Regions from separate parts of the Kosakonia oryzendophytica genome, predicted to be linked through region 3. Evidence: predicted binding sites of a transcription regulator. Region 3 holds the regulator's gene; each other region holds the start of a gene.

The links. The regulator CRP, encoded in region 3, controls carbon source genes, mostly activating them, when cyclic AMP is high. The targets are predictions, from matches to a motif close to ATGTGANNNNNNTCACAT.
Region 1: the regulator CRP is predicted to act here: its motif matches at 3,239-3,256, upstream of O9K67_RS08115 (mannitol dehydrogenase family protein).
Region 2: the regulator CRP is predicted to act here: its motif matches at 4,311-4,328, upstream of hpt (hypoxanthine phosphoribosyltransferase).

The regions. Positions count from the first base shown of each region.
Region 1 covers NZ_CP115659.1:1,674,021-1,682,236, forward strand. Annotated here, with positions in the region: gene O9K67_RS08105 (phosphatase PAP2 family protein) at 1-542, opposite strand, end outside; gene O9K67_RS08110 (CobW family GTP-binding protein) at 586-1,563, opposite strand; gene O9K67_RS08115 (mannitol dehydrogenase family protein) at 1,681-3,147, opposite strand; gene uxuA (mannonate dehydratase) at 3,352-4,542, shown strand; gene yeiP (elongation factor P-like protein YeiP) at 4,623-5,195, opposite strand; gene O9K67_RS08130 (YkgJ family cysteine cluster protein) at 5,361-5,615, shown strand; gene setB (sugar efflux transporter SetB) at 5,612-6,793, opposite strand; gene fruB (fused PTS fructose transporter subunit IIA/HPr protein) at 7,160-8,216, shown strand, end outside.
Region 2 covers NZ_CP115659.1:4,237,035-4,245,250, forward strand. Annotated here, with positions in the region: gene O9K67_RS20475 (polysaccharide deacetylase family protein) at 1-1,022, opposite strand, end outside; gene O9K67_RS20480 (ABC transporter permease) at 1,155-1,925, opposite strand; gene O9K67_RS20485 (ABC transporter ATP-binding protein) at 1,922-2,848, opposite strand; gene can (carbonate dehydratase) at 2,956-3,618, shown strand; gene hpt (hypoxanthine phosphoribosyltransferase) at 3,646-4,182, opposite strand; gene O9K67_RS20500 (glucose/quinate/shikimate family membrane-bound PQQ-dependent dehydrogenase) at 4,388-6,778, shown strand; gene cueO (multicopper oxidase CueO) at 6,863-8,216, opposite strand, start outside.
Region 3 covers NZ_CP115659.1:459,280-467,495, forward strand. Annotated here, with positions in the region: gene O9K67_RS02090 (cytosine deaminase) at 1-329, shown strand, start outside; gene ppiA (peptidylprolyl isomerase A) at 483-1,055, shown strand; gene O9K67_RS02100 (YhfG family protein) at 1,159-1,329, shown strand; gene O9K67_RS02105 (putative adenosine monophosphate-protein transferase Fic) at 1,319-1,921, shown strand; gene pabA (aminodeoxychorismate synthase component 2) at 1,953-2,516, shown strand; gene argD (bifunctional acetylornithine/succinyldiaminopimelate transaminase) at 2,604-3,824, shown strand; gene O9K67_RS02120 (YccS/YhfK family putative transporter) at 3,821-5,899, opposite strand; gene crp (cAMP-activated global transcriptional regulator CRP) at 5,948-6,580, opposite strand; gene O9K67_RS02130 (OsmC family protein) at 6,918-7,322, shown strand; gene O9K67_RS02135 (phosphoribulokinase) at 7,372-8,216, opposite strand, start outside.

The sequences.
Region 1 (8,216 bases), 1.2 Mb from region 3:
GCAAAAACCACAACAATAATCAGGGCAACGCCAAAGGCTTTCTGGCCGAAATAACGCAACATAATGGCGGAAAAAATAAGCAACATCATGCCGTGATCGCCCGGAAAACTGTCTTTAGAGGCATCTTTGGTTGGGAAGTCCAGCAGATCGCTGACTCGGGTAATATCCGTAAAGAAGAGCGACGGGCTTTCCCGTTGCACGGGCATCAGCAACTGCGCCAGCTGGTTTAATACCACTGCAATCAGCAACATGGTCAGGCCAATCATCACGACCCGACGACGGCCGTTACGATCTTCCCGCAGCCAGAAGGTCAGCATCAGGCTTCCCATTGCGAGCAGTGAGCAGGCATCAAAGGCGCGGTTATTGGTCAGCGCAACGAACCATAAATAGGCGCGATTTTCAGCCAGGCCGCGGTTGAAAAAATGGAAAATGGTTGAGTCCAGCGGGAACCAGAAACCATGATTCGCGGGCAAATACCAGGAAAAAAAGAGCGCCAGACCGGCGACGTTGAGCAGTACAATCAAGGAGTAACGAGTTTTCATCTTCACAGCATTTTTAATTAACACAGGCGCAACGTTAGTGTTGTTAACTTAAACGAAGCTTCAACAGAGTAGACTGAAGCGTGTTCCAGTCAGCTTCAGTGGCGGTAATCAGCTCGATTCGACTATCCGGCGGCGCAGCCTGTTGGGTTTCGATATGCAAATCCTGGCCCTGGCGGTTTACCCGCAACAGCCCTTCGGGAATGCGCAGCACGCCTTTAACGCGTTCGACAGGTGCAAGCCGCGCCCATTCCAGCAAACCAACGGTATCGAACACGGTATCACCATCGAAAATCCAGCCGCAGGCATAGTGGCCCTGGCCGCTATTCAGGTTGCGACGCCAGCGCTGATGTGCCGGTAAGTTCAAGGCAGCCAATCCCTTGTTTGCCGCATGAGAATGGTCATGCGCAGCACTGGCTGGCAGTTCACGCAAGTTACGGCGTGGCAGATCGAGCAATGCACCGTCGATGGCGCCCTGCGTAGCGGTGACCTGTAAACGGTCGCCGCCGAACGTTTGCCACCAGCTTTCCAGCGCGCGTTGGCTTTGTGGCGTGGCGCGATCCTGCTTATTCGCGACAATAATGTCAGCTGCAGCCAGCTGATCGCGGAAGTTTTCATTGTTGACCGCTTTATCATCCAGTAACTGGCGCGGATCGAGCAGACACAACGTCGCACGAAGGTCGATCCACGGCTCGTAAACCGGAGCATTAAGCATGTCGAGTATCTGTTTCGGGTGACCTAGTCCGGTAGGTTCAATCAGCAAACGATCGGGTTTGCCCTGGCGCAGGAGAGTATTCAGCCCGACCTGCATCGGCAGACCATTGACGCAGCACATGCAGCCGCCGGGGATCTCTTTAAGCAGCGCTCCGCTGTCTGCCATCAAAGCGCCATCAATACCGACTTCGCCAAATTCATTCACCAGCACTGCCCATTTTTCCTGCGGGTCTTTGTTGGCCAGTAAATGCAATATCGAAGTGGTTTTGCCACTTCCAAGGAAGCCGGTAATGAGGTTAGTTTTTGTCACGGAAACTCCCTGGATCAACAAAATTGCGTATGGCAGGGATCCTGGCGAAAAAAAAAGAAAAAGAGAAGAGCACGGGCGATGTAAAGCACGCATCGCCCGCAGTAATAGCAGTAAATGTTAAGTATTGAGCAAGAATTTCACCGCGCCATGCGCACCGTGGGCGGCAATGTTGCGCCATGCGTCGGTAATGGCATCCACAAATACCGGGTTTTGCGGCAGGTCAGCGCCAAAGATTTCTTGCAGCGTGAGCAAGGCGGTGACGCGTTCCGCTTCACTGCTGGTGTCGACGATAGCGCGAATTTTATCCACCAGTGGGTCGCGAACATCAATTGCTTTACCGGCATCATCAACGCCGCTGACATAACGCATCCAGCCTGCAACGCCCAGTGCCAACAGCGGCCAGTGATGTTCCCGTTGTAAATGTACGCGAATGCCGTCCAGCATTCGTTGCGGTAACTTCTGGCTTCCATCCATGGCGATTTGCCAGGTGCGGTGTTGCAATGCCGGGTTGGCGAAACGCGCAATCAGGCTATCGGCGTAAGCGGTAAGATCAACCCCGGATATTTGCAGCGTCGGCGCCTGCTCCTCAAGCATCAACCGGCGCGCAGCGCTGCGAAATGCGCTGTCCTGCATGCACTCGTTAATATGGGCGAAACCGGCAAGATAGCCAAGATACGCCAGGAATGAATGAGTGCCATTAAGCATGCGTAATTTCATCTGTTCCCAGGGGCGTACATCCTGGACTAACTGCGCACCCGCCGCTTCCCACTCCGGTCGCCCGGCCACGAAGTTATCTTCAATAACCCACTGAATAAAGGGTTCACAACCGATCGCGCAGGGATCCTCAACGCCCAGTATTGCACTGATTTCCGCCAGCGATTCCTCGGTTGCCGCCGGTACAATTCGGTCAACCATAGTTGCGGGGAAACTCACGTGTTCGGCAATCCACTGCGCCAGTTCTGGCGAACGGGCCTGCGCCATCCCCAGCACGGCATTTTTCACCACGTGACCATTATCCGGAATATTGTCGCAAGAGAGGACGGTAAACGGCCCGAGCCCACGCAGGCGGCGACGGTACAGGGCCTCAACCAGAATGCCCGGTGCAGAGTGTGGTTCGTCGGGGTATTGCAGATCATGTTCAATGCGCGGCTGGTGTAAATCCAGCTTGCCGCTGGCAGGGTCGATGCAATAGCCTTTTTCGGTGATCGTCAGTGACACAATGGCGACCTGCGGTTCACAAAACTTCTCAATAATTGCCGCCAGCGAATCGAGTTTTGCATTCAGGCATTCGCTCACCGCGCCAACAATGATCGGCTGGTTACCGTCAGCGCCTTTTTCCAGCACCGTATACAGGTGATCCTGCGCGCGCAGCTGTGTCATCAACGCATCACCGCTAAACAAGCTGATTTCACAGATGCCCCAATCTCCGCCTCGCGCATTCAGCACCCGGTTGGTTAACAGCGCCTGATGCGCGCGGTGAAACGCGCCAAAACCGAAGTGCACAATACGCGAACGCAGCTTCGTGCGATCATACTGAGGCCGCTGAACAGCGGCGGGAAGCGTTATCGAGGCAATTGTTTTCATCTATACACACCTGATTAACCAATAATTAACAACAGGTAGTGTAAAGTTATATGACAGCAAAAAGAATTGGTATGCCGTAATTATCCGGGGAATGTGAGCTGGATCAATCATTGCTGCGGGAGGGTTTGATCCTTTAGCGTAAACATGTATGGTAGTCGTCATCAAGTTACGTGCATTGGTATAACAACTTTAGAGGGTAAAGCGATGGAACAAACCTGGCGTTGGTATGGACCGAACGATCCGGTATCTCTTGATGACGTGCGTCAGGCGGGCGCGACAGGCGTAGTCACTGCGCTGCACCATATCCCTAACGGCCAGGTCTGGCCGGTGGAGGAGATTAAAGCGCGTCAGGCGCTGCTGGCGGAGAAAGGGCTGGTCTGGTCGGTCGTGGAAAGTATCCCGGTGCATGAAGATATTAAAACCCATACCGGGCAGTACGACACCTGGATTGCTAACTATCAGCAGAGCATTCGTAACCTGGCGGCCTGCGGTATTGATACCGTGTGCTACAACTTTATGCCGATCCTCGACTGGACGCGGACCGATCTGGAATATCAACTGCCGGATGGCTCTAAAGCGTTACGTTTTGACCAGATTGCGTTTGCCGCGTTTGAAATGCATATCCTGAAGCGTAAAGGTGCAGAAGCGGATTACAGCGACGAAGAGCAGCGCCAGGCGCTGGCCTACTTTAACGCGATGAGCGAAGCGGAAGTGGAAAAACTGACGCGTAACATTATCGCGGGTTTGCCGGGGGCGGAAGAGGGCTACACGCTGGAGCAGTTCCACGCACGTCTGGCGGAATACGACGGTATAGATAAAGCGCAACTGCGCGAAAATATGGCTTATTTCCTGCGCGCTATCGTACCGGTCGCCCAGGAAGTGGGTGTCCGCATGGCGGTGCACCCGGACGATCCGCCGCGTCCGATCCTCGGCCTGCCACGCATTGTTTCCACGATTGAAGATATGCAGTGGCTGAAAGACGCGGTTAACAGCATCAATAACGGCTTTACCATGTGCACAGGCTCTTACGGCGTGCGTGCGGATAACGACCTGGTGCAGATGATCGAGACATTTGGCGATCGCATTCACTTTACGCATCTGCGTTCGACCTGCCGTGAAGAGAACCCGAAAACCTTCCATGAAGCGGCACATTTGCAGGGCGATGTGGATATGGTGTCGGTCGTTGCGGCGATCCTGAGCGAAGAACAGCGTCGCAAGAAAGCGGGCGATCTGCGTCCTATTCCGTTCCGTCCGGACCACGGTCACCAAATGCTGGACGACCTGCGTAAGAAAACGAATCCGGGTTACTCGGCAATTGGTCGTCTGAAAGGAATGGCGGAAGTGCGCGGTGTTGAACTGGCACTGAAGAAAACCCTGTTCCGCGATTTGCTGTAAGCGTCACGGGTGGGTAAGTGCCGCCAGCAGACAAAAGAAAAAGCCACTTCATTGAAGTGGCTTTTTTACTGCATCGCTTATCAGTCGGCGCGACCCATGTAGCGGCGCTCTTCGATATGGATACGGATTTTCTCACCGGTGGTCAGGTATTCCGGAACCTGTACCACCAGGCCTGTATTCAGCGTGGCGGGTTTGGTACGGGAGCTGGCGGATGCGCCTTTGATACCCGGAGCCGTTTCAACGATTTCCAGATCGACAGTTTGCGGCAGTTCCAGCGCCAGCAACTGACCATCCCACAGCAGAACCTGCATATCCGGCATGCCGCCTTCCGGAATAAACTGCAGCTCTTCTTCAATCTGATCTTTGTTGAAGGTATACGGGGTATAGTCTTCTTTATCCATAAACACGTATTCGTTGCCGTCAACATAGGAGAAGTCGACGAAACGACGGTTCAGGGTCACGGTATCAAGGATATCGTCGCCTTTAAAACGCTCTTCGACTTTCAGCCCGGTACGGACATCAGAGAAGCGCATTTTGTACAGCGTTGCTGCGCCGCGGGCGCTGGGTGACTGAATATCAATATCTTTTACAATCAGCAGCTTGCCATTGTAATTCAGCACCATACCTTTTTTAATTTCGTTCGCTCTTGGCATTGCAAGGGTCCTGTAAAAATGAAAATCACGAAAATATCGCGACAAAGTACTCGCGAGGGCCTTTTCAGGCAAGTGGAATTGGCGAGTTTTGCATTCCATCAGTAAAAGATGGTAGCGTGCGCCTGTTCGCGCCACTCCGACGCGTAATAAATGAAAGAGAGCCATATGGAATGCCGTCCGGACTGCGGAGCTTGCTGTACTGCCCCGTCCATCAGTAGCCCGATCCCCGGCATGCCCAACGGCAAACCGGCCAACACCCCATGCGTGCAACTCGACGCGCAACAGCGCTGTAAAATCTTTGGCTCGCCGCTGCGCCCGAAAGTGTGCGCTGGCCTGCAACCTGGCCGTGAGATGTGCGGGCAGAGCCGTGCTGATGCCATGATTTATCTACTCGATCTGGAACGCCAGACCGCGCCTTAAACGTCTTTGATTCGCGTCAGACCTGCCTGTGTCAACAGGGCCATCGCCAGCGCAATCCAGAACACAGCATGATAACTCCAGATTTCGGCCACCACGCCCGCCAGTGAACCGGCGATGATCCAGCCCACGCGCGTGGTATTGGTGTAAAGGGTCGTCGCAGAACCGGCCTGACCGGGCATTAAATCCTGGAAATAGAGCATGCCAATCCCGGCGAGAATGCCAATATAGATGGCGTTCAGCAACTGTAAGGCTAGCAGGATAGCCGGGGTATGCACCGTCAACATCCCGAGATAGAAACAGGTGCCCGCTACTGCACTGACGCGCATCAAAAAGCGCTTGCCATAGCGTTTAGCGTAATAACCGGCAATCAGCATGGTGGGGATTTCCAGTCCGGCTGCAGTGCCCATCATTACCCCAGCCAGCTTCTCCGGGAGATGCAATTCATCAATGATAAACAACGGCATATTGATGATGTAAAGGCTATTGGTGCCCCACATCAGGGTACAAATCACAAACAGCAGTAGCGCGTCGCGACGATGCGTCCGCGGCGCTTCCAGCACCGTTGACGTTGGCTGAGGAACTTTGCGCATACTGGGCAGGAACAGCCTCACCATCGCCGCACAGGCCATGAATGCGACGGCGGCGCATAAGTACATCACCGTAAAACCAAATCCCATGGCCAGTGCGTAAGCCAGCGGTGGGCCAATCACCCACGCCAGCGATACCTGCGCGCGCAAAATGGAGCTGAACATTACCGCTTCCCGCCCGGTGTTATCCGCATGTTCCCGCGCCAGGGCGAACATCTGCGGGTTAGCCGTGGAACCAAAGCTGCTCAGAAAGACGCCCACAAACAGCAGGATAAAGTAATTGCGATTCCAGGCGAACAATCCGCAGGCCAGCACGCCGAGCAGGCAGCAGAAAACGATCAGTGTCTTGCGATCGCCTTTGCGGTCGGAGCGCCCGGCAAGAAACTGACTGACCAGAATGCCAATCACCGCGCTGCCGGTGAAAAAGAACCCCACCATAGCCGGACGGACATGCACTTCATTGGTTAAAAACAGGCTGAGTGTTGGCGTTTGCAAAGCACCGGCAATACCGGTCAGGAAGGCGACAATCAAAAACGCTGTCGACGTGAAATCAAACGCGCCGGGTCGGGTGGTGGCGGGGGAGTTTTGCATTTTACTCTGAGATCCAATTGGCAGACGCGGAGTGTACGCCGCGGCGGGAGAAAAACACAGATCCTGCGGTGCGATCGCCGTGAAAATGCAGACGGCTATTTTACCCCGCGTTATTAAAGCTGACCGCTGCTGACGTTTGCTTGCTGAAGGTAAAAATAACTTCAGCAAATTTGCATCAGCTAATGATGAAATGTGCTGTACCTCTAAATTTCGCAACGAAAATTCAGAGATTTCTTGATTGCTGAAGTAAAAAGGTGAAGACTCATTGAAACGTTTCAGCGTCATCGTGTAATGTCTGAACCAGGGCGGTGACGCATCATTTCTCATGTTAGCTGAAACGATTCAATTTCAGCAGGAGAGGGTCACATGTTCCAGTTATCCGTTCAGGACATCCATCCCGGTCAGCAGGCCGGCAATAAAGAAGAGGCCATCCGCCAGATCGCGGCTGCGCTGGTAGAAGCAGGCAACGTTGCTGACGGCTACGTCAACGGCATGCTGGCGCGCGAGCAGCAAACCTCCACCTATTTAGGCAACGGCATCGCGATCCCACACGGCACCACGGATACCCGTGATCAGGTGCTGAAAACCGGTGTAAAAGTGTTCCAGTTCCCGCAGGGCATCCTGTGGAGCGAAGGACAGGTCGCGTATGTTGCTATTGGTATTGCCGCCAGTTCTGATGAACACCTTGGCCTGCTGCGTCAGCTGACTCATGTGCTGAGTGATGACTCCGTGGCTGCAGAGCTGCAATCCGCAACCACAGCGGAAGAGCTGCGTGCGCTGCTGATGGGTGAAAAACAGGGCGCGTCACTGAAGCTGGATAGTGAAACACTGACCCTCGATGTAGTTGCCAGCGATCTGGTGACCCTGCAAGCGCTGAACGCTGCACGTCTGAAAGAAGTCGGTGCGGTTGATGCAACGTATGTTACCCGCGCTATCAATGAACAACCGCTGAACCTTGGTCAGGGCATCTGGCTGAACGACAGTGCTGAAGGCAACCTGCTGAGCGCTGTTGCCGTAAGCCGCGCTGCCACGCCGTTTGACGTGAATGGCGAGCAGGCTGCGCTGCTGGTCAGCGTTGCGATGGTGGACGAACAGCCGGTCACGGTGCTGAAGCGCCTGAGCGATCTGCTGCTGAGCAACAAAGCTGAACATCTGTTGAATGCCGATACCGCAACGCTGCTGGCGCTGCTGACCAGCGACGATGCGATGGCCGACGATCTGCTGAGTGCAGAGTTTGTTGTCCGCAATGAGCACGGTCTGCATGCCCGCCCGGGCACGATGCTGGTGAACACCATCAAACAATTTAACAGTGAAATCACCGTTGCAAACCTGGACGGTACCGGAAAACCGGCCAATGGCCGCAGCCTGATGAAAGTGGTTGCGCTGGGCGTGAAGAAAGGTCACCGCCTGCGTTTCACAGCAC
Region 2 (8,216 bases), 1.3 Mb from region 3:
GCCAGCGCGCGGCGTGAACGTTTAAAATCAAACAGAAGATTGTGATAGTTGCGGCTCAGTAGAATCGGATGCATGGCATCGTCGACCCGGTGCAGAAAATGGGTATGCGACTGCACATCAAACACATCGCTGATATCGTATAGTTCTGACACGCTCATAAACTGCAGCGTTTTCGGATCCCACGGCTGTGGTTTCAGCTTGATGCGCGACGAGATAATAAACGCCGTAGCTTTGAAATTATATGCACGCAGGATAGGCCAGGCATAACGACTGACGGACTTCAGCCCATCATCAAAGGTGATCACCACCGAACGCGCCGGCAAATTCATACGGTTACGCACATAGCCTTCCAGTTGATACATGGACAAGGTGGTATAGCCCTGATCGCGCAGCCAGGTCATCTGGTTCGTAAACGCACGCACCGATGTGGTGGTCGAGGTATGGCGAAAACGGGTATTCTCTTCATCACGCAGAATATGGTGGTACGTCAGCACGGGAATGCCATTGTCTTCCTGGGCATCCAGGCTACTTACCCACGCCAGTCGGTTGCCAATGCGGATCTGGAACCAGGTCTGGTTCAGACGATCTTTGAGCTTATCAATAATCGGGTAACGCAGATTTTCCGCCAGCGTGCCAAACGGCTCACTGGTCACATCCGGTGCGTTATAGAGCGGTGTGTCCTGCCAGGTAATAAGATTCTGGTTACTGAGCGGCTTGTTCAGATCGCCAAGGCTATCTTCCACGCGCTGATTGCCGGAAACCAGCCCCAAATGCCCTTTGTCGATAAACCCGCTGCCGAAGCCGAAGCGAAATGCATAGTAATCTTCCGCCCCCGGGACGACGGCGATGATTTGCCCGGCGCGAATATTGCCGACGGTAACCACTTTGTCGCCAACTTGCGCCCAGATATCCGCATCTTCGGTGGTTTGCATATAGCGAGCAGGAACACGTTGTTCACTCACAATACTGGCAGAAGCGCTACAGGTTATCAGCAGCAACAGAATGGTAATCAAACGAGACATGAGACGAACCGGTCTGAGAAAGTGAGCCCAGTGTAACAAAGCAGAAACCAATACCAACGGCTCTTTTTAGTACAAAAAATACGCTAATCCTGGGGATTGGCTCTCCCCCGGAGAAGAGAGCCAGATCCGACTTTAGCTGCGCAGCCCCCGCCCGCGCTGGATCAAATACCAGCAGAGCAGATAAAAGGCGACGATAAATACCACCAGTACACCGACCGTGGTTACCAGCGGTACATCGGTAATGCCAAGGAAGCCAAAGCGGAACCCACTTATCATATAGACAATCGGGTTCAGATGAGACAGCGCCTGCCAGAACGGCGGCAGCAGCGTCAATGAATAGAACACCCCGCCAAGATAGGTCAGCGGCGTCAGCACAAATGTCGGGATCAGGCTGATATCATCAAACGTTTTCGCAAAAACTGCGTTCAATAAACCGGCGAGTGAAAACAGCACTGCGGTAAGCAGCAGCGTCAGGGCGACGAACAGCCATGAATGCACCTGAAATGGCACGAAAAACAGCGATACGGCGGTCACCAGTACACCCACGCACAGCCCGCGCGCCACGCCGCCGCCGACATAACCGGCGATAATGACATGCGTCGGCACCGGAGCAACCAGCAACTCTTCTATATTGCGCTGGAATTTCGCGCTAAAGAAAGACGAGGCCACATTGGCGTAAGCGTTGGTGATCACCGCCATCATGATCAACCCCGGCACGATAAATTGCATATAGGTAAAACCGTGCATTTCCCCGATGCGCGAACCAATCAGATTGCCGAAAATAATAAAATAGAGCGTCATGGTGATCACCGGCGGCACCAGCGTTTGCACCCAGATGCGCATAAAACGCTGGATCTCTTTGTGCCAGATACTCTTCAGCGCCACCCAAAAAAGCTGCATCATGCGCTTTCTCCTTTTTTCTCATGCACCAGCGTGACGAACAGCTCTTCGAGACGGTTGGCTTTATTACGCATACTCAATACCTGCACGCCCTGCGCGCTAAGTTGGCTGAACACGCTATTTATCCCCTGCTCACGCAGAACTTCCACTTCCAGCGTGGACGTATCCACCAGCCGGTATTGATACCCTTCCAGCTTCGGTAACGGGCTTTTCGGCGCTAAATCGAGAATAAAGGTCTCTGACTTCAGCTTAGAGAGCAGCGCTTTCATTGAGGTGTTTTCAATCAGGTCGCCGCGCTGAATAATGCCAATATTGCGGCACAACATTTCGGCTTCTTCCAGATAGTGGGTGGTCAGAATAATGGTGGTGCCTTTATCGTTCAGATCCTTCAGAAAGCCCCACATTGAGCGACGTAATTCAATATCCACGCCTGCAGTTGGCTCGTCGAGGATCAGCAGTTTCGGCTCGTGCATCAGCGCACGGGCAATCATCAAACGACGTTTCATGCCGCCGGAAAGCATTCGTGCACGTTCGTTACGTTTTTCCCACAGATCGAGTTGATTCAGGTATTTTTCGCTGCGAACTAACGCCTCTTTACGATCCACGCCGTAGTAACCAGCCTGGTTCACCACAATCTGCTGGACGGTTTCAAACGGGTTAAAGTTAAATTCCTGCGGCACTAGCCCCAGTTGGCGCTTGGCGTTAACAATGTCTTTGTCCAGATCGTAACCAAAGACACTGACGCGCCCGGACGTTTTATTCACCAGCGAACTGATAATCCCAATGGTGGTGGATTTTCCTGCGCCATTCGGCCCAAGAAGTGCATAGAAATCGCCTGCTTCTACTTTCAAATCAATGCCGCGCAGCGCCTGAACGCCGCCCGGATAGGTTTTTTTAAGCTGCTCAAGCTCCAGTGCAATGGTCATGAATTATCACTTACCTGTTTTCTCACACTCGATGTGTGGTTTAAAAAGAGTTGGAGTTAACCTATATTAGCGCAACGCACTTATCTGGTTACAGGTTGTTAACTTCCATGAAAGACATAGATACACTCATCAGCAATAATGCACTATGGTCAAAAATGCTGGTTGAAGAAGATCCCGGATTTTTCGAAACACTGGCACAAGCACAGAAGCCGCGCTTTCTATGGATTGGATGCTCTGACTCCCGCGTTCCTGCCGAACGCCTTACCGGCCTCGAACCTGGCGAACTGTTTGTTCACCGAAATGTTGCCAACTTGGTGATCCACACGGATTTGAACTGCCTCTCCGTGGTTCAGTACGCCGTGGATGTGCTGGAAGTTGAACACATCATCATTTGCGGCCACTATGGCTGCGGCGGTGTCCAGGCCGCGGTTGAAAATCCGGAACTGGGTCTTATCAACAACTGGCTGCTGCATATTCGCGATATCTGGTTTAAACATAGCTCGCTGCTTGGCGAAATGCCGCCGGAGCGTCGTCTCGATACGCTGTGCGAACTGAACGTCATGGAACAGGTGTATAACCTGGGTCACTCGACGATCATGCAGTCCGCATGGAAACGTGGACAGAAAGTGACCATTCACGGCTGGGCCTACGGTATTCATGATGGCCTGCTGCGCGATCTGGATGTCACCGCGACTAACCGCGAAACGCTGGAACAGCGTTACCGTCAGGGTGTGTCTAACCTCAGTCAGAAACACAGCAATCACAAATAACAATCGGGGCCGTCGGCCCCGATTTTTTTATTCTTCCAGCATGACCACTTTGCCAACATAAGGCAGATGGCGATAGCGCTGTGCATAATCAATGCCGTAACCCACCACAAACTCATCCGGAATGGAAAAGCCGACAAACTCAACGGGTACGTCCACTTCACGGCGGGAAGGTTTATCCAGCAAGGTGCAAATCGCCAACGATTTCGGCTCGCGCAAGCTGAGGATTTCACGCACTTTCGACAGCGTATTACCCGAATCGATAATGTCTTCGACGATCAGCACGTCTTTGCCGCGAATGTCTTCGTCCAAATCTTTAAGGATTTTCACATCGCGGGTGGTGGACATGCCGCTGCCGTAGCTGGAGGCGGTCATAAAATCGACTTCGTGAGAAACCTGCACTTCACGGCACAGGTCAGCCATAAACATAAACGATCCACGCAGCAGCCCCACCAGTACCATTTCGCTGCCGCTATCTTTGTAACGTTCAGTGATTTGACGACCCAGCTCAACGATACGCGCTTTGATCTCCGCTTCCGGGATCATCACTTCAACAGTGTGTTTCATTTTAACTAACCATATGATTTAAATCGTAAATCATTCAACACCGGTTGAGAGCGCCGGTAATTGAAACGCAAGATGCGCAGTATACCAGCAAAAAGATTATTAGGTGCCATTCCGCGACAAAGCTCATTTTGTGATGACGATCACACTTGTTAACTCCTATAATGAATTGCTATCAAAATATTAACAAACAGACGAGTGTCTTTTTATGGCAGAAACAAAAACGCAACAGCCGCGGCGTCTGGTGACGCTGACGGCACTGTTCGCAGCCTTTTGCGGGCTGTATCTGTTAATCGGCGGAGCCTGGCTGGTCGCCATTGGCGGCTCCTGGTACTACCCTATCGCAGGCCTGGTAATGCTGGCGGTGACCTGGCTGTTATGGAAAGGTCAGCGTGCTGCATTAGGGGTGTATGCCGCCCTGTTGCTGATCACCATGATATGGGGCGTGTGGGAAGTCGGTTTCGATTTTTGGGCGCTCACACCGCGTAGTGACATCCTGGTCTTCTTCGGTATCTGGCTAATCTTGCCCTTTGTCTGGCGGCGATTAGTTGTCCCCGCCCGTGGCGCGGTCGCTGCGCTGGTGGTGACGCTGCTGGTCAGTGGCGGCATTCTGACGTGGGCCGGTTTTAACGATCCGCAAGAGATCCACGGCACGCTGAGCGCAGAAAGTACGCCTGCACAGGCCATCTCTACAGTTGCTGACAGTGACTGGCCCGCTTACGGCCGTAATCAAGAAGGGCAGCGTTACTCGCCGTTGAAACAGATCAACGCCGATAACGTGCATAATCTGAAAGAAGCGTGGGTGTTTCGCACCGGCGATCTGAAACTGCCAAACGATCCCGGTGAAATTACCAACGAAGTGACGCCCATTAAAGTCGGCGATTCCTTGTTCCTGTGTACGGCGCACCAGCGTCTGTTCGCCCTTGATGCCGCCACGGGTAAAGAGAAATGGCACTTTGATCCGCAACTGAATACCAATCCGAGCTTCCAGCATGTCACCTGCCGTGGCGTTTCTTATCATGAAGCGACCGCTGACAATGCCAGCCCGGATGTGGTGGCGGATTGCCCGCGCCGTATTATCCTGCCAGTGAATGATGGTCGTCTGTTCGCTATCAACGCGGATAACGGTAAGCCGTGTGACTCCTTTGCCAATAAAGGCATTCTCAACCTGCAAACCAATATGCCGGTGACCACGCCGGGCATGTACGAGCCCACCTCGCCGCCAATCGTCACCGATAAGGTGATTATCATTGCCGGTGCTGTAACGGATAACTTCTCCACCCGGGAGCCTTCAGGGGTCATCCGCGGTTTCGATATCAATACCGGTAAACTGCTGTGGGCCTTCGATCCGGGTGCGAAAGATCCAAATGCGATCCCCGCCGATGAACACCATTATACCGTCAACTCGCCGAATTCCTGGGCGCCTGCCGCCTATGACGCGAAGCTGGATTTGGTCTATCTACCGATGGGCGTCACCACGCCGGATATCTGGGGCGGTAAACGCACACCCGAGCAGGAGCGTTACGCCAGCTCAATCGTCGCGCTGAACGCGACCACCGGCAAACTGGCCTGGAGCTACCAGACCGTTCACCACGATTTGTGGGACATGGATATGCCGTCGCAGCCAACGCTGGCGGATATCAGCGTCAACGGCAAAACGGTTCCGGTGATTTATGCTCCGGCGAAAACCGGCAACATTTTCGTACTGGATCGTCGTAATGGCGAACTGGTCGTGCCCGCGCCGGAAAAACCGGTACCGCAAGGGGCTGCCAAAGGTGATTACGTCACCCCTACCCAGCCGTTCTCCGATCTGAGCTTCCGTCCGAAGAAAGATCTCAGCGGGGCGGACATGTGGGGTGCCACCATGTTCGATCAACTGGTGTGCCGCGTCATGTTCCACCAGATGCGCTATGAAGGCATTTTCACCCCACCGTCGGAACAGGGCACGCTGGTGTTCCCGGGTAACCTGGGGATGTTCGAATGGGGCGGCATCTCTGTCGATCCGCATCGCCAGGTCGCCATTGCCAACCCGATGGCACTACCGTTTGTGTCGAAACTGATCCCGCGCGGTCCGGGTAACCCGATGGAACCGCCGAAAGACGCGAAAGGCACCGGTTCTGAGTCAGGCATCCAGCCGCAGTACGGTGTACCGTATGGCGTCACGTTGAACCCGTTCCTGTCACCGTTCGGTCTGCCGTGTAAACAACCGGCATGGGGTTACATTTCCGCTCTCGATTTGAAAACCAATCAGGTGGTGTGGAAAAAACGTATTGGTACGCCGCAGGACAGCATGCCGTTCCCGATGCCGGTTCCGGTACCGTTCAATATGGGGATGCCGATGCTTGGCGGCCCGATCTCCACAGCGGGTAATGTGCTGTTTATCGCGGCAACTGCTGATAATTACCTGCGCGCTTACAATATGAGCAACGGAGAGAAACTGTGGCAAGGTCGATTGCCAGCGGGCGGTCAGGCCACGCCGATGACCTATGAAGTCAATGGCAAACAGTATGTGGTCATTTCCGCTGGTGGTCACGGATCGTTCGGCACCAAAATGGGCGACTATATCGTCGCCTATGCACTGCCGGATGACGCCAAATAAAGAGAATGCAAGCCCGGTAGCGAGGTTGCGTACCGGGCCGCTCACTCTCCAGCCGGAGGCGCGTTTTGACGCCCTCCGGCTTTTTTACACCGTAAACCCTAACATCATCCCGGTATCTTCATGCTCCAGCAGATGGCAGTGCGCCATATAAGCATGCTCTTTTGGCGCGTCATGCTGGAAGCGAACTAACACTTCACTGCGTGCCCCGTAGACATTCACGGTATCTTTCCAGCCCGCACGATGCGCCGCAGGCGGTTTCCCGTTTTCTGACAGAATACGGAACTGGGTCCCGTGAATATGGAAAGGGTGCAGCATCATGTCGCCTTCGCCCGAGATCACCCAGCGTTCGTACTGCCCTTTTTGCGCCGCAAACGCCGGTGTGGTCATATCGAAGGCTTTGCCGTTGATCCGGTTGGCAGAGTGGAAATCAAACCCACCGTTACCGTGGTTCATCGCACCATGATCACTCTTCATTCCGCCATGGTTCATCTGACCATGATCCATTTGCATCGAGCCCATCTGCCCGTGGCTCATCGGCATATTCCCGCTCTGGGTATGGTTCATTTGCCCATGGCCCATCATCATGCCGGCCATTGCCGCGTCACCGTACTTCTGTTGTAACGCCTGCATCCCCATCATATCGAGCATCGGGTCCATCGACAGTTGCAGCGTCCGTTGTGTTAACCCTTCGAGCGGTGGCAATGCGGGCAACGATGCGAGCTTATCGGGCAATATGCTGGAAGCGGTGACCTGCAACGGCTGAATACGCAGCACCGGCTGCGGCTGGTCAAACGGCGCAACCGTCATCCCCATCTGCTGTACCGGCAGCGTAACAATATCGAAGGGCTTACCGTCGCTGATATCCACTAATACCTCGAACCGCTCCCCCATCAACATCGGTAATTCATTGACCTTGACAGGTTCACTTAGCAAACCGCCGTCGCTCGCTATCACATACAGCGGGCGTTTATCACTGGCGGCAACATTAAGCGAACGCGCATTGCAGCCATTGAGCAAACGCAGACGTAACCAGCCTCGTGGTGCGGCATGCTGGGGATACACCGCGCCATTAGTCAGTAAGGTATCGCCAAACCAGCCCACGGCTGCGCTCATCACATCAAGCTGATAATCAATTTGCCCCTGCGCGGTAAATCTTTTGTCCTGCATAATCAGCGGAACATCGTCAATGCCCCACTGTTGCGGCAGGCGCAGTTGGCGAAGCGTATCATCTTCAATCAGTACCAGCCCGGCGAGCCCCATCGCCACCTGGCGACCGGTTTTACCGTGTTGATGTGGGTGGAACCAGCAGGTTGCCGCCTGTTGCGTAGGGGTAAAGGTTACCGTACGGCTACCACCGGGTTTGATTACCCCTTGCGGCCCGCCATCAACCTCCCCTGCAACTTCAACGCCGTGCCAGTGCACGGTGGTCTCTTCGGCC
Region 3 (8,216 bases):
CAGGCAATATGTTGCAGGTACTGCATATGGGGCTGCATGTTTGCCAGCTTATGGGCTATCAGCAAATTGATGAGGGGCTGCGCTTAATCACCCATAACAGCGCCCGTACCTTTGGTCTGACAGAGTACGGCATTGTTCCGGGCAATCCGGCAAATATGATTATCTTACCGGTGGAAAGCGGCTTTGACGCGGTGCGTTGCCAGGCGCCGGTACGCTGGTCGATTCGCCAGGGGCGGGTGATTGCCACTACGCAACCGGCGCAAACCTGGGTACAGACGGACTGTGGCGGTGAAGAGGTGGTTTTCAGCCGTCATAACGCACAAAAATAGCGATTCATCAGGCAGTATGCTTTTACAAAGCGCTGCCTGGTGTTACATATGTTTCCAAATACGTAAAATTGAGTAAAAGGCTGGCCTGCTGGCTGACTGCTCTTTAGAATCAAGCCACTCGCTTTCTTTACTGCTCTTCGTTAAGGAAACCTAATGGTTAAATCGACTCTGGCGGCCGTTGCGGCTGTTTTTGCGCTTTCTGGTCTCTCCTCTGCTGCGTTCGCCGCAAAAGGCGACCCTCATGTTCTGCTCACCACTTCTGCAGGTAATATCGAACTGGAGCTGAACAACCAGAAAGCCCCTGTGTCGGTAAAAAACTTCCTTGATTATGTGAACAACGGTTTTTACAACAACACGACGTTTCACCGTGTGATCCCGGGGTTTATGATTCAGGGCGGGGGTTTTAACGAGCAGATGCAGCAAAAGCAGCCTAATCCGCCGATCAAAAACGAAGCTGACAACGGTTTACGCAATACCCGCGGTACTATTGCGATGGCGCGCACAGCAGATAAAGACAGCGCCACCAGCCAGTTCTTTATCAACGTTGCAGATAATGCCTTCCTCGATCATGGCCAGCGCGATTTTGGCTATGCCGTTTTCGGTAAAGTTGTGAAAGGCATGGATGTCGCCGATAAGATTTCTCAGGTACAGACTCATGACTTCGGTCCTTATCAGAATGTCCCGTCAAAACCGATAGTTATCCTCTCCGCTAAAGTACTGCCGTAAGTCTTTTCCGCACGGGTCAGCCGGCCCGTGCTGCTTCGTCTTCTCTGCGTAACGCAAAATTGCTGCTTATACTTGTGGCAACTGTGTGAAACAGGGAGGCGCTATGACCAAAAAACTCACCGACAGGCAAAAATCCCGTCTCTGGGAGCAGCAGCGCAACGCCAATTTCCAGGCCAGCAGGCGTCTGGAGGGGGTCGATACCCCGCTGGTGACGCTCACTACCGCCGAAGCGAACGCGCGTCTTGATGAACTCAGGAGGCACTATGAGCGATAAATTTGGCGACGGGCGCGATCCCTATCTCTACCCCGGTTTGAACGTGATGCGCAATGTGCTGGGCATCCGGCAAGCGCAACGGCTGGAACAGGCTGCGTATGAATTGACGGCCTTACGAGCGGCAACGCTGGAGCTTGGCCCGCTTGCGCGGGGGCTGCCGCATTTGTGCGCTATCCATCATCATCTCTATCAGGACGTCTTTGATTGGGCCGGGCAGTTTCGTGAGGTCGATATCTATCAGGGCGATACACGCTTTTGCCATTTCGGGTACATCGAGAAAGAGGGCAATGCGCTGATGCAGCAACTGGAAAACGAAGAGTGGCTGTGTGGCCTGGAAAAAGCGGAATTTGTCGAGCGTCTGGCCCACTTCTACTGTGAAATCAATATGCTGCATCCATTCCGCCTCGGTAATGGTATTGCGCAGCGTATTTTCTTTGAACAACTGGCGCTGCACGCTGATTTCTCGCTTGACTGGCGGGAAGCCGACCCTGCGCGCTGGGGGGCGGCGAACCAGGCCGGAGCAATGGGGGATTTAGCGTCGCTCTGCGCGATCTTCAGCAAAGTAGTAAGCGAAGCCAGCGAAAGCGAGTAAACTAGCGCGGTTTGCTACCACAGAGGCCGCCATGATCCTGCTTATCGACAATTACGACTCTTTTACCTGGAACCTGTATCAATATTTCTGCGAGTTAGGGGCAAGCGTAGAGGTCAGACGTAATGATGAGATAGGGCTGGCGGATATCGCTGCGCTGGCACCGCAAAAAATCGTTATCTCACCTGGCCCTTGTACACCGGATGAGTCCGGTATTTCGTTAGACGTGATCCGCCATTACGCCGGAAAATGTCCCCTTCTTGGTGTCTGCCTTGGCCATCAGGCGATTGCGCAGGCGTTTGGCGCCACGATCGTGCGCGCGGCAAAAGTGATGCACGGTAAAACCTCGCCAATCAGCCATGATGGCACTGGGGTGTTTACCGGCCTTAATAATCCATTAACCGTCACGCGATACCATTCACTGGTTATCGATCCGCGTACGTTATCCGGCGACTTTGTGGTCACGGCGTGGAGTGAAAGCGGTGAAATTATGGGGATCCGTCATCGACAGTGGGATCTGGAAGGGGTGCAGTTTCACCCGGAAAGCATCCTGAGCGAGCAAGGGCATCAGCTACTGAAAAACTTCCTCAGTCGGTGATTTGTGGTTGCCATGCAGTGATTTTTTATGCATATTTCGTGATTATATTTTCATAATCAATGCTGCATATTAATAGGTGGGCATGACATGGCAACTCAGCAAGACGCAATTACGCGCGCAACATTCGATGACGTTATTCTGCCAATTTACGCACCAGCCGAGTTTATCCCGGTGAAGGGAAAAGGCAGCCGTGTGTGGGATCAGCAGGGTAAAGAGTATGTTGATTTTGCAGGTGGTATTGCCGTCACGGCGTTAGGTCATTGCCATCCGGCGTTGGTGGAAACGCTGAAAACGCAGGGGGAAACCCTGTGGCATACCAGCAATGTGTTCACTAACGAACCGGCGCTGCGCCTGGCGCGGAAACTGATTAACGCCACGTTTGCCGAGCGCGTGGTGTTTATGAATTCGGGGACTGAAGCCAACGAAACCGCATTTAAGCTGGCGCGTTTTTATGCATCTACGCGCCATAGCCCATATAAAACCAAAATCATCGCTTTTCATCATGCCTTCCATGGCCGTTCACTGTTCACCGTGAGCGTGGGGGGGCAACCGAAGTACTCCGACGGCTTTGGTCCGAAACCGGCAGACATTATCCATGTACCGTTTAACGATCTGCATGCGGTAAAAGCGGTGATGGACGATCACACCTGTGCGGTGGTGGTTGAGCCGATTCAGGGTGAAGGCGGCGTTACGGCGGCGTCACCGGAGTTTCTTAAAGGCTTACGTGAACTGTGCGACCAGCACGATGCGTTGCTGGTGTTTGATGAAGTCCAGTGCGGTATGGGACGTTGTGGTGAGCTGTTTGCTTATATGCACTATGGTGTCACGCCAGACATTCTCACCAGTGCGAAAGCGCTGGGCGGTGGTTTCCCCATCAGCGCCATGCTGACCACCCATGAGATTGCCAGCGTGTTCCATGCTGGTTCACACGGTTCGACATACGGCGGCAACCCGCTGGCGTGCGCCGTTGCTGGTACGGCGTTTGATATTATCAATACGCCAGACGTGCTGAGCGGAGTGAATGAAAAACGCCAGCTGTTTGTTAAACATTTGCAGCAAATCGGCGAGAAATTCGACCTGTTCAGCGATATTCGCGGTATGGGACTGTTGGTTGGCGCAGAGTTAAAAGCAGCGTACAAAGGCCGCGCTCGCGATTTCCTCTACGCGGCGGCCGATGCGGGCGTAATGGTGCTGAATGCCGGCCCGGATGTGATGCGCTTTGCGCCTTCGCTGGTGATAGACGAGCAGGACATTAACGAAGGGATGAACCGTTTTGCCGCTGCGGTGGCGAAAGTGGTCAACGGCTAACCCCGCAGGCTGCGGGTCAACCAGATGCCATGATGTGGGCGCTGACGCCATGCTACCGACGAAATGGTATGCATGGTGTTCAGATGCCCGAGCACCCGCTGTAGATGTTGCTCCAGGGTGCTCATCGGCCCGTGGGTCAATGTCTCCGGCGCCTCCAGAATATTCACATCCCCCGACTCGCCCGGCCCGTCATACTCCAGTCGCTGCTGGCAGCGTTGCAGGGCAATTTCACAGGATTGCAAATAGCGTTGTGCCAGATCCGGCGTCAGCATGGTGTGTTCGCGTGCGAGGGTCGTCATGGCGTTGATATGCTCAACAATAAACTGGCTGTGTGTCACCCAGAGCTTCATGTCCTCAAGGTAGCGGGTATTGAATCCCGGCTCGAGCATGGCCTGATTCAGTGAGTTGAACAGCGCATTGTGCGCCTGGTTGACGCGCATCCGTTGCCAGGCCAGCGGAGTGGGCTTCGGGTTATCGCTGAGTATCAGGCGAATAGCCTCCTGGTAGGTTTCCAGCGCGTCATGAGCGTTCTGCCGCAACAGACCACTTTGCCATTGCGGCCATAGCCAGACCATGCCGCCGAAGGCAATCAGGCAACCGAGCAGCGTATCGATCAGTCTGGCGACAATAAACTCCTCGCCGTTGAGCGTCAGCAGTTGCAGGGTATACACGGCGGTAATGGTAAAGCCGACCATCGCCCAGCCGTAGTTCTTACGGATGATCAGATAGCTTATCAGGGTGATCAGCAACATGGCCGCCAGCGTGACGCCGAGCGGTACGTGAAAGTGCAGGGCAATCCCGGCAATCATCAGCCCGGCGAGCGTGCCGGCCGCCCGGTGCACAATACGCACCCGTGTTGCACCATAGCCATTTTGCGTCACAAACATGATAGTCATCATGATCCAGTACGGCTTCGGCAAATGCAGTGCGCTCCCCATCAGACTGGCAATGCTGAGCATCACGCTGATACGCGCAGCATTACGCAACGCCGCAGATTTCAATGATAAATAACTTTTGAGCGCCGGAATGAGCGGCAGGCGCCGCTGCTTTTCTGCCATTAAATCGCGCAGATAGAGCGGACGTTGGGTTCGCAGCACACGGGCGATACGGCTAAAGTGCCAGGCGCAAAACTGACCGACCGGGTTTTCCGGATGCTGGCGGGCGATTTTTTCCAGCGCGCCAACCTGCTTGTCCATGGTGAAACGTGTCGGATAGCGATGATAGAGAATGTCATCCGCCAGGACGCGCAGGCGGGCGGAGACGGTTTGTGCATTCCAGCGGATCACCTGTTCAGCATGGGTCTGTTCCACCAGTTTTTGCACCTCTTCCGGCTGGTGCAGGCTGACAGAAATATGCTCCTGTAAATCCAACGCCATCTGGAAGACGCGCAGCAGACGTTTGTAATCATTGTGTTGATTGGCCGCCAGCATATGCAGTTGCTGATAGCACGTACTTATCATATCCACCGCTTTTTGTTGGCGTGCGAGTAGCGGCGGCAAGGCTTTTTCCGGATCGGCATGTTGCGTCAACAAGCTGTATTTGGCTTCGCAATAATCAGCCAGTTGCCGGTAGAGCAGGCTGAGTGATTCGCGCAGCGGCTGTTCGCGCCACATCCAGAACCAGAACCAGTTAAACGCGCCGTACCAGAGTGTACCCAGTGCATAAATTAGCAGGGGCTCCCACACGGGCATACTGCCCGCAAGACTCAGCGTGAAGATGGCGGCTATCAGCGACGCAGGCAGCAGCCGCCCGTGCAATGCGCTGATCTCGGCGGTCACACCGAGCAGTAAAGTGAGAACGGTAAAAATCAGCGGCAGAGGCAGGGCTTCGGCCAGCAGAAGCTGTACGGCAAGACTGCATCCGGCAAACAGCGAACCGCCAATAATCAGACGTTTAAAGAAGCGTTTATGCGGGGTATCAAGACCGGCAATATTGCAGCAGGCAGGAACCAGAGAAAACAGCAGGCCCTGTTGGAGATGGCCGACGATTAACCCAATCGCCACGGGCAAACATAACACCAGCGTTTGTCGCAGTGCATAGTTGATTTCGGGGTGATAAATCAGCCTGCGCCACATGAGGAAACAAAAACGGCGCGCCGGATGATCAACGCGCCGTTTTGCGGATTAACGGGTTCCGTAAACCACGATGGTTTTACCGTGGGCGGAGATCAGGTTCTGATCTTCCAGCATTTTCAGAATACGGCCCACCGTTTCACGGGAGCAACCGACGATCTGACCAATTTCCTGACGGGTAATTTTAATTTGCATGCCGTCCGGGTGGGTCATGGCATCCGGCTGTTTCGCCAGGTTCAACAGTGTTTGTGCGATACGACCTGTTACGTCCAGGAAGGCGAGGTTACCCACTTTCTCCGACGTGACCTGCAGGCGGCGCGCCATTTGCGAGGAGAGACGCATCAGAATGTCCGGGTTAACCTGGATCAACTGACGGAATTTTTTGTAGGAGATTTCGGCCACTTCACATGCGGTCTTAGCGCGTACCCATGCACTGCGCTCCTGACCTTCTTCGAACAGTCCCAGTTCACCGATAAAGTCTCCCTGATTCAGGTAGGAGAGAATCATCTCTTTCCCTTCCTCATCCTTGATCAGCACTGCCACTGAGCCTTTGACGATGTAATACAACGTTTCCGCTTTTTCACCCTGGTGAATCAGCGTGCTCTTCGACGGGTACTTATGAATGTGGCAATGAGACAAGAACCATTCGAGAGTCGGGTCTGTTTGCGGTTTGCCAAGCACCATGCGCGATTATCCTCTGTTATAAGCTGTCTCCAGACACAGGATGTGCACCCTGCGTCTGGGGTTGCAATCTAAACACGCTATCATTCGACTTCGTGTCTTCGCTTCCAAAATCCTCGGAAGTGGACCGTCAGCGTTATCTGCGGCCTCTAATCAATGATGTCCTTTGCGTACATGCGTAATGTCAATGTATCTCTGTAGCATCCAGATTGTTTTAGCATAGCTTTTACCGCATGTCTCCTGGTGTCTCGCTTCAGCATGACGCAGGTCGCCTTCCGTTGCGACTTTTGTTATGTGCGCGTAATCTGTAAAGAAAATTGCAACTCCGGAGTAAATCAAAATGCAGGCTCGTGTGAAATGGGTGGAAGGGTTAACGTTCCTCGGTGAGTCCGCATCGGGTCACCAAATCCTGATGGACGGCAACTCAGGTGACAAAGCGCCAAGCCCGATGGAAATGGTGCTGATGGCCGCAGGCGGATGCAGCGCGATCGACGTGGTTTCTATCCTGCAAAAAGGGCGTCATAACGTGACGGACTGCGAAGTGAAACTGACGTCGGAACGTCGCGAAGAAGCGCCGCGTCTGTTTACGCATATCAATCTGCACTTTATTGTCACCGGCCACGATCTGAAAGATGCGGCGGTTTCCCGGGCGGTGGATCTGTCGGCGGAGAAGTATTGCTCCGTAGCGTTGATGCTGGAAAAAGCGGTGAACATCACCCATTCCTACGAAGTCATCGAAGCCTGACGGACGATGCCCGGTAGCGTCAGGCTTACCGGGCATAATTCGACCACTGCTATTTGATCTTTTTCCCTTCCATCAGCCGTTGCACCAGTGGTGTCATAATCAGCTCCATCGCCAGCCCCATCTTGCCGCCCGGCACCACCAGCGTGTCCATATGGGAAATAAACGAACCTTGCAGCATCGCTAATAACCACGGGTAATCTATCCCTTCCAGATTGCGGAAATGGATCACCACAAAACTCTCATCCAGCGAGGGAATGCCTTTTGCCGCAAACGGGTTTGAGGTATCGACGGTCGGGACGCGCTGGAAGTTAATATGGGTGCGGGAAAATTGCGGGGTGATGAAGTTGATATAGTCTTCCATTGAACGCACGACGGAGTCCATCACCGCTTCGCGAGAATGCCCGCGCTCGCTGGTATCGCGCACCAGCTTTTGGATCCACTCCAGGTTAACAATCGGCACCACGCCAACCAACAAGTCCACATAACGCGACACGTCATGCTGCGGCGTCACAACGCCGCCATGCAGCCCTTCGTAAAACAGCACATCTGTGGGTTCCGGCAAGGGTTGCCAGGGGGTAAACGTACCCGGCACCTGATTCCACGGCACGGCTTCATCGTAGGTATGGAGATATTTCCGCGCCTGGCCTTTTCCGGTCTGACCATACTCGCTAAAGGTTTGCTCCAGCAGCCCAAAATCATTTGCTTCCGGGCCAAAGTAGCTGATATGCCGCCCAAGATCGCGGGCTTTGCGGATCGCCATATCCATTTCCGGGCGGGTAAAGCGATGAAAACTGTCGCCTTCCACCTCGGCGGCCTGCATACCAAGCTGGGCGAAGATTTTACGGAAGGCAAGGCTGGTGGTGGTGGTTCCCGCACCGCTGGAACCGGTGACGG